2 regions of the Lysinibacillus parviboronicapiens genome follow, and region 1 is predicted to be linked to the other one. Evidence: riboswitches for the same ligand, from Rfam matches in the RefSeq annotation. Region 1 holds a riboswitch; the other holds the start of a gene.
The links. A riboswitch is a leader RNA that binds a small molecule or an ion and turns the genes downstream of it on or off. The one in region 1 is predicted to bind thiamine pyrophosphate.
Positions count from the first base shown of each region.

Region 2: linked by a shared signal. The riboswitch ahead of C9J31_RS11820 (ABC transporter substrate-binding protein) and the one ahead of thiM (hydroxyethylthiazole kinase) in region 1 are both predicted to bind thiamine pyrophosphate.

Region 1 covers NZ_CP073713.1:3,619,117-3,623,335, reverse strand. Annotated here, with positions in the region: gene thiE (thiamine phosphate synthase) at 1-553, opposite strand, end outside; gene thiD (bifunctional hydroxymethylpyrimidine kinase/phosphomethylpyrimidine kinase) at 546-1,367, opposite strand; gene thiM (hydroxyethylthiazole kinase) at 1,367-2,122, opposite strand; TPP riboswitch at 2,210-2,308, opposite strand; gene mbcS (acyl-CoA synthetase MbcS) at 2,499-4,085, shown strand.
Region 2 covers NZ_CP073713.1:2,476,313-2,480,531, forward strand. Annotated here, with positions in the region: gene parC (DNA topoisomerase IV subunit A) at 1-1,162, shown strand, start outside; TPP riboswitch at 1,301-1,412, shown strand; gene C9J31_RS11820 (ABC transporter substrate-binding protein) at 1,660-2,655, shown strand; gene C9J31_RS11825 (thiamine-binding protein) at 2,656-2,949, shown strand; gene C9J31_RS11830 (ABC transporter permease) at 2,946-3,719, shown strand; gene C9J31_RS11835 (ABC transporter ATP-binding protein) at 3,694-4,219, shown strand, end outside.

The DNA.
Region 1 (4,219 bases):
CATGTGCACCAGCTTTAAATACTAGTTGTGCATTGGACTCATCAATTCCGCCAATTGCCACGATAGGCAAGTCAGGGTGTTCAGAACGAACTTGTTGTAGAAATTCAGTACCACTTGGAGGTTTGGCATTACTTTTAGAAGTGGTTGCGAAAATAGGACCGATACCTACATAATCAGCTGCGTACTGTAAAGCAGTGTGCACTTCATCTTTTGTATGAACAGACACACCAAGTAACATATCTCCAATTTTCTCGCGGATAACTGCAACAGGAAAATCATCTTGCCCAATATGAATGCCATCCGCACCAAGTTTTAAAGCAAGCTCAATATCATCATTGACGATAAACGGAATATGATACTGCTTACATAGCTTTTGACAACTTTGAGCAAAAATTTCATAAGCTAGCCCAGTTAATGCGTCTGGCCCCTTTTCGCGAAATTGAAACATGGTAATGCCTGATTGTAACGCCTCTTCAAGTACTTCTAATGGAGGTCGTTTATGAACGTTTGCCGAACCCATAATAAAATAGAGCTTTAAATCGTGGTTATTCATGAATAATCACCTCGCAAAAACCTTTGTATTTATGGTAGGCAAAATGATTGGTCGGACCGTGTCCATTGCCAATAGATAAATCATGTGTAATGGCAAGCTGAATAAATTTTTTCGCTTCCAAAATAGCCTGATCTATTGGTAAGTTAGACCCAATAAAAGCTGTTAATGCAGCAGAAAATGTGCAGCCTGTACCGTGTGTATTGTTTGTTGCAATACGTGCCGTTTGCATGGAAAATGATCGACCATCTTTAAAAAATACATAATCAGTCGCAAATTTTTTGTCAGATAAATGACCACCTTTCATGACAACACATCGTGCGCCTAGTTGCAAAAGTGTATGAGCAGCTTGCTTAATTGAAGCTGGGGTATCAATCTTTTTGCCTGTTAATACTTCTGCTTCCGGGATATTTGGCGTAATAACAGTTGCTAATGGTAATAAATAACATCGCAATGCCTCGATTGCTTGTTGTTGCAATAAGCTTTCGCCACCTTTAGCAATCATTACTGGATCAATGATAAGTGGTATATCCAAGTCAGCCATTATATTTGCAATGGTCTGAATAACATCAGCAGAAAAAAGCATTCCTGTTTTGATAGCACTAATTGAAAAATCCTCTAATAGTGCATAAAATTGTTTTTCGATAAAGCTTGGATCAATGGATAAAACATCATACACACCTAATGTATTTTGAGCAGTTAACGCTGTAATCACAGATGTGCCAAATACCTTTAATTCTTGAAATGTTTTTAAATCTGCTTGAATGCCTGCACCGCCGCCACTATCTGAGCCTGCAATTGTAGTCACGATATGCACTATTTTTCACCGTCCTTTGAAAGACGATGTAACTCATTTAAGATAGCAATTTGAAAATCACCAATATATTGAGTAGAGCAAGCAGCATGTTCAGCTATTTTTTTATAGGCCAATAAAGTATTTACTAATTGTTTATATGGCTCATTTTGTGCAACATAAGCGGCTGCGCAAATTGCACTTAATAGGCAGCCTGTCCCTGTGACTTCTGTCATTTGCTGATGTCCCCCATCAATCCAATGCATTTGTTTACCATCAGTTATAAAATCTTTTTCACCGGTCACAATAACTATACAATCATAGCGTTGAGCAACTTGCTTTGCCTCATCCTCAATACAAATTGACCCGCTGCCACTGTCGACGCCTTTTTGTTGCCAATTTACATTGGCAATAGCAGCAAGCTCACCAATATTGCAACGAATAACAGCAAATTTAACTTGCGTTAATAAATGCTGTATTGTTTTTTTGCGAAAAGTAGTCGCTCCTGCACCAACGGGATCTAAAATAATTGGGATGCCAAGTGTATTGGCCATTTCTCCCGCACGTAACATAGATTCTTTTGTACGATCATTTATCGTACCCGTATTTAATAATAGCGCGGAAGCGATTTTTACCATTTCTGTAACTTCATCGATTTCATCGGCCATTACAGGAGAAGCACCAATTGCCAGTAAGCCATTTGCTTGAAAATTGGCCACGACATAGTTTGTGATACAGTGAATAAGTGGCTGTTGTTTACGTATTGTTTGTAAAATCATAGTAAGTCCTCCTTTTTGGGTGGACGTAAGCATGCAAAAAAAAGCTCTTTTCGTGCAAAGAGTACACGTAAAAAGAGCTTTTCATCAATAACAAGATGTATTGCTCCCTACGTCAGTATTAACTAACAGGTTCAAAGGGTCAGGTTTTACCTTCTCAACTCAAGACGAGTCCCCCTGCAATCATGATTTTAGTTGACCAAAATGTACCATACTTTTTCTCCGTGTTCAATAGCGATTTCCAATTATCATAAAAGCAGTGACTGTTGCCATATAAAGAAGTATGATAGTTGTCATGACTTTTCAAAATTAAGGCTTCTTCCATTGAAAATCAAGAAAAATGAGTTTTATAATGGGCATAGCGAAGGGGGCATATGCCATGAATAGACAAGATTTACTCGCACCAGAGTGGTATAACATTGCAGAAGAAATTGAAAAGTATGCACAGAATCCAACCAAAAATGCTTTAATAGTTTATAACGAAAACGAAGATATACAATATATTACATATGCAACTTTACTTGAAAAGGCAAATCAGACAGCACATGTATTCACATCTCAAGGATTAGTCAAAGGAGATGTAATTTTAGTTATGGTGCCAAGATCAGTTGAGGCGTACATTGTTTATATTGCTGCATTAAAGGCTGGCTTAACGATTATTCCAAGCTCTGAGATGTTGCGTGCAAAGGATATAGACTATCGAATCACACATGCTGATGCAAAGGCGGTTATTGCCTATGAGCCATATATTGAACAATTTGATGAGGTGGAAAATTTAGAGGACGTGCAGCAGTTTGTCATTGGTCAGGCACATGCACCATGGCATCCTTTGCTAGAGCAAATGAAAAATAAACCCACTACCTATACAAGCGCCACACCAACGAAATGTACGGATCTTGCATTTCTTGCCTACACAAGTGGCACAACAGGCAATCCAAAGGCTGCTGTTCATACACACAGTTGGGGTTACGCACATTTGCGGACAACAGCACCAAATTGGTTAGGCGTTGAAGAAAATGATATAGTGTGGGCTACTGCAGCTCCAGGGTGGCAAAAATGGATATGGAGTCCATTCCTTGCAACATTGGGTAGTGGAGCAACAGCTTTTGTTTACAAAGGAAAATTTGATGCAGCTACATACTTAACGTTACTTGAAAAATTTAATATTAATGTTCTGTGCTGTACGCCCACTGAATATCGTTTTATGGCAGCACTTGAAAATTTACAACACTACAATTTGAGTAGCATTCGTCAAGCTGTATCTGCAGGAGAACCGCTGAACAGTGAGGTTACGAAAATATTCTTACAAAACTTTAAACTTCAGGTACGTGATGGCTACGGTCAAACTGAAAATACATTACTTGTTGGAACAATGGTAGGTATGGAGCCACGTGTTGGCTCAATGGGTCAACCAACGCCGGGAAATACGGTAGAAATTATTGATGATTTTGGTAACCCTGTTGCAGATGGTGCCGTTGGTGATATAGCGGTTCATCGTGAAACACCAGCATTATTTAAAAAATATTTTAAAGACCCAGAACGTACAAGCTTACAATTCCGTGGTGATTGGTATATCACTGGAGACCGTGCATATAAAGATAAAGATGGTTATTTTTGGTTTGAGGGACGTGGTGATGATGTCATTATTTCTTCAGGCTACACCATTGGACCATTTGAGGTTGAAGATGCATTAATGAAACATCCAACTGTGAAAGAAGTTGCAGTAGTTGCGAGTCCTGATGAAGTACGTGGTAATATTGTAAAGGCATTTGTAGTATTGCATGATAGAAGAATAGGCATTGCATCACTTATTCAAGAACTCCAAGATCATGTAAAAGCATTAACAGCGCCCTACAAGTATCCACGTGCGATTGAATTTGTTGAGGAGTTACCAAAGACCGCATCGGGTAAAATTCGCCGTGTCGAACTACGTCAGCTTGAAAAGTATCAGTATACGCAAAAATAATTTCCTAGGAAATAATGTCGAAAATCAAAGTTCATGCCAAATTTATGAACTTTGGTTTTTTTTATGTATAAAAAGCTTTTTTATGGCAAAATGTATAAGATAAAACTATTGCATAATATTGCAAAAAAGTGAAA
Region 2 (4,219 bases), 1.1 Mb from region 1:
AAGTTTACAATTATATCGTTTAACGAATACAGATATCACAGAACTTCGCCATGAACAAGATGAACTAAATGCACTAATTGCAAAGCTTGAAGGTATTCTTAACAGTGAAGCAAAACTAGTGCGTGTCATAAAACAAGAGTTACTCGATATTAAAAAGCGCTTTACTGAACCACGTCGTTCAAAAATCGAACGTGAAATTGAAGAAATTAAAATAACATTAGATGTACTTGTCCCAAGTGAAGAAGTAGTTGTAACAGTAACGAAGGATGGCTATATTAAGCGTACATCTACACGTTCTCATGCTGCCTCCAATGGTCAAGATTTCGCCATGAAGGATTCCGATTATTTATTGTATGAGGAAAATTTAAATACGCAGCACCATGTGTTACTTTTCACAAATCGAGGCAATTATATTTATCAACCCGTGCATGAATTACCGGATATTCGATGGAAGGACCTTGGCCAGCATATTTCAAGTATAGTGCCAACCAATGAGGATGAATCCATTATTGCGGTATATGGCTTCGAAACATTTGAACAGCCAAATACCTATATTTTAACGGCGACCAAAGATGGACAAATTAAGCGCTCACCGCTAAGTGATTATGCGGTAACTCGTTATTCTAAGCCTATTAAAACGATGAATGTCAAATCCGGCGATGAAATGATTTTTGCGGATCTTGTGACAGACGAGGCAGAATTATTATTAATCACAGATACGGCCTATGCGATTCGCTTCCCAATTGAAGAATTGCCTGTAACGGGGGTGAAAACAGGAGGGGTGAAAGGCATAACGCTGAAAGAGGGCGAAGCTTTAGTAGGTGTAACGATATTAAAGCCAAGTGACACGGAATATGTTGTGATTGTGACACAGCGTGGGGCAGTGAAGAAAATGAATGTCGCTGAGGTAGATATAGCCAGCCGTGCAAAACGAGGGCTAAAAGTATTAACCGAGTTAAAAGCAAATCCTCACCGTATCGTCTCTGTTACTCGAGCTACGGATGAAGAGCAAATTGTAGTGGAAACTGAAAAGGGTGTGCAAGAAGTGATTGATGTGAAAGGGCTAACACGCTCAGATCGTCATTCGAATGGCTCCTTTAAAGTTGATATAGCTACTGACGGTGCAATTGCCCATGTTTTAAAGGCAAAAAATGAAAAATAGCTAAACAATCAAGCCCATGTTCTTTTTCGAGAACTGGGCTTTTTTTGATTTATTAATTAACAATAAAATCTCTATGTAATTAGAGCCTTGTCATTTGCTTAGAGATATGGGTATAATAGTCCTCGAAAAGTTCATATGTTAAGAATGTAGGGGGGCTGGTAGTTGCCAGCTGAGATTGTGTCCGTTCAGACGCTGACCCTTTGAACCTGATTTGGCTCGTACCAGCGTAGGGAACATCTACTCAAAAATATAGTACTATTATTTTTTGATACCGATTTCAAACGTCTGGGATGACTCCTGGGCGTTTTTTTATGTCTTGGAGTTATCCTGCAACATGCACGAGTCGCATTAACACGCTTGAAAATGCAGATACACATCTTACTTTCATTTCGAAATTGTCAGCGCCTTTTACATAAAAGGGACGAGTACGTTTTTCAAATGGTGATGACAGCATTCAAACATGAACACTTTCACACTACTTACTGGGAGGATTCAGCATGAAGAAATGGTTATTGATCCTTGTTGCAGCACTATTAACATTAGTCGGCTGTAACGCTCAAGAGGACAAACAAGAATCGAATTCATTAAAAAAAGTATCAGTCGTACTTGACTGGTCACCTAATACAAATCACACAGGACTTTATGTGGCTAAAAAGCTTGGTTACTTTGAAAAACAGGGCTTAGACGTAGATATTCTATTACCTGGCGATGCAGGAGCCGATCAGCTTGTTGCATCTGGCAAGGCTGAGTTTGGCGTAAGCTACCAAGAGTCGATTACACAAGCACGCGTGCAGGATGTACCATTAGTATCGATTGCAGCCGTTATTCAACATAATACGTCAGGTTTTGCGTCACTTGCTGCGCATGGTATTACATCACCAAAAGATTTTGAAGGAAAAACGTATGGCGGTTGGGGGGCTCCTCTTGAACAGGCGGTATTGCAATCATTAATGCAAACAGAGAATGCAGATGTCAATAAATTAGATATGGTCAATGCCGGTGATTTAGATTTCTTTACCATGATGCAGAAAGACATTGATGTTGCTTGGATATACTATGCTTGGACAGGGATAGAAGCGGAACTGCGTGGTGAAAAGCTCAACATGCTGTACTTAACAGACTATAGTGAACAGCTTGATTATTATACACCAGTACTTGCAACAAACGAAAAAATGATTGCGGAGAACCCGGATACGGTAAAGGCATTTGTTGCGGCCGCAGCAAAGGGCTATGAATATGCCATCAATCAACCGAAAGAAGCAGCTGATATTCTACTAGAAGCGGCACCAGATTTAGATAAAGAGCTTGTACATAAAAGTCAGGAATGGCTAGCAGACAAGTATCAAGATGATGCCGCACAATGGGGTGAACAAAAATTAGCCGTATGGAGAAACTATGCTGATTGGATGACAAGTAATAATGTTTTAGAAGGTGAATTCAACCCAGCAAAGGCATTTACAAACGATTTTTTACCAACTAAGGAGGCAAAGTAAATGGCAAATTCATTAATCAGTGTACAAATCATACCGAAAACTGAAAAATATGAGGACGTTATTCCTTTTGTTGACGCGGCGATCGCTGTTATCGATGCTTCAGGAGTAAAATATGAGGTACATCCATTGGAAACGACAATGGAAGGTGAACTCTCTACTTTGCTTCAAATCCTAGAAGAAATGAATAGCAAGATGATTGAGCTTGGGGCAATAAACGTTATTACACAGGTGAAAATTTTATATCAGCCAACAGGTATTACGATGGGGACGTTGACGGAGAAATATCGTCCATGATTCAGGCAATAAAACAAGGGAGGACGATTATTTTTATCGTCTTCCTCTTATTCATATGGGAACTAATTGTTCAATTTGCACAAATTCCACAGTGGCTGTTACCTGCACCGAGCGCCATTATAATAGAAGCAGTTCAATCCTATAAAGCATTTTTACCACATGTCTTTGCTAGTGTACAGTTGGCACTCTTAGGTCTTGCCATTGGGATAATCTTTGGGTTAAGTGTTGCTGTATTGTTACATCGTTCGGCTATGATTCGGGAATTATTTTATCCCATCCTGATTGTGTCACAAAATGTACCAGTGCTTGTACTGGCGCCACTATTAATTATCTGGTTTGGCTTTGGTTTGTTGCCGAAACTCATTATTATTTGTCTGGTTTGCTTTTTCCCAATTGTGATTGCGGCTATGGACGGATTTCGCCAAACCTCACCTGAGCTAAAACACTATTTTGAGATGATTGGTGCAACCAAGGCACAAACATTCTGGAAACTTGAATGGCCCTATGCCTATCCAGCTATTTTCTCAGGCATAAAGATTGCGGCTACGTATAGTGTTATGGGCGCTGTTATTGCAGAGTGGCTTGGTGCTAAAAAGGGCATCGGTGTCTATATGACACTTGCACAATCTTCTTTTCGTACGGACCGTGTATTCGTGGCCATTTTTGCCATCGTTTTATTAAGCTTATTGTTATTTAGTGGCATTCGTGTGCTCGAAAAGCTCGTTGTGAAAGGGAGGGGACTACATGCTGAACATTCAAGGCATTCATAAATCATTTGGCTCACTGCAAGTCATTAACAACTTATCTTTTGAAGTAAAGGAAGGTGAATTTGTTGCGATTATCGGCCCGTCTGGTAGTGGAAAAAGTACCCTCTTTCAATTAATTGGAGGTATTTCCGCCTTAGATGGGGGGGCAATTTTGTTAGACGAAGAAGATATACAGCTAAAAAGAGGAACCATCGGCTATATGCCTCAACAGCCCTGTTTACTCCCTTGGCGAACGATTTTAGAGAATGTCACGATTGTAGAGGAACTACAGCAGCAACCACATATCGAACAAGCACGGGCATGGCTAGAAAAGGTAGGACTCGCACAGTTTGAAAATGCTTATCCCAATGCACTATCTGGAGGCATGCAGCAGCGTGTATCATTTATTCGAGCAATCGTTAGTGATAAACCTATTTTATGCTTAGATGAACCGTTCTCAGCGCTTGATGAGTTTACAAGACTAGAAATGCAAGCATGGCTGTTATCTATTTGGGAACAACACC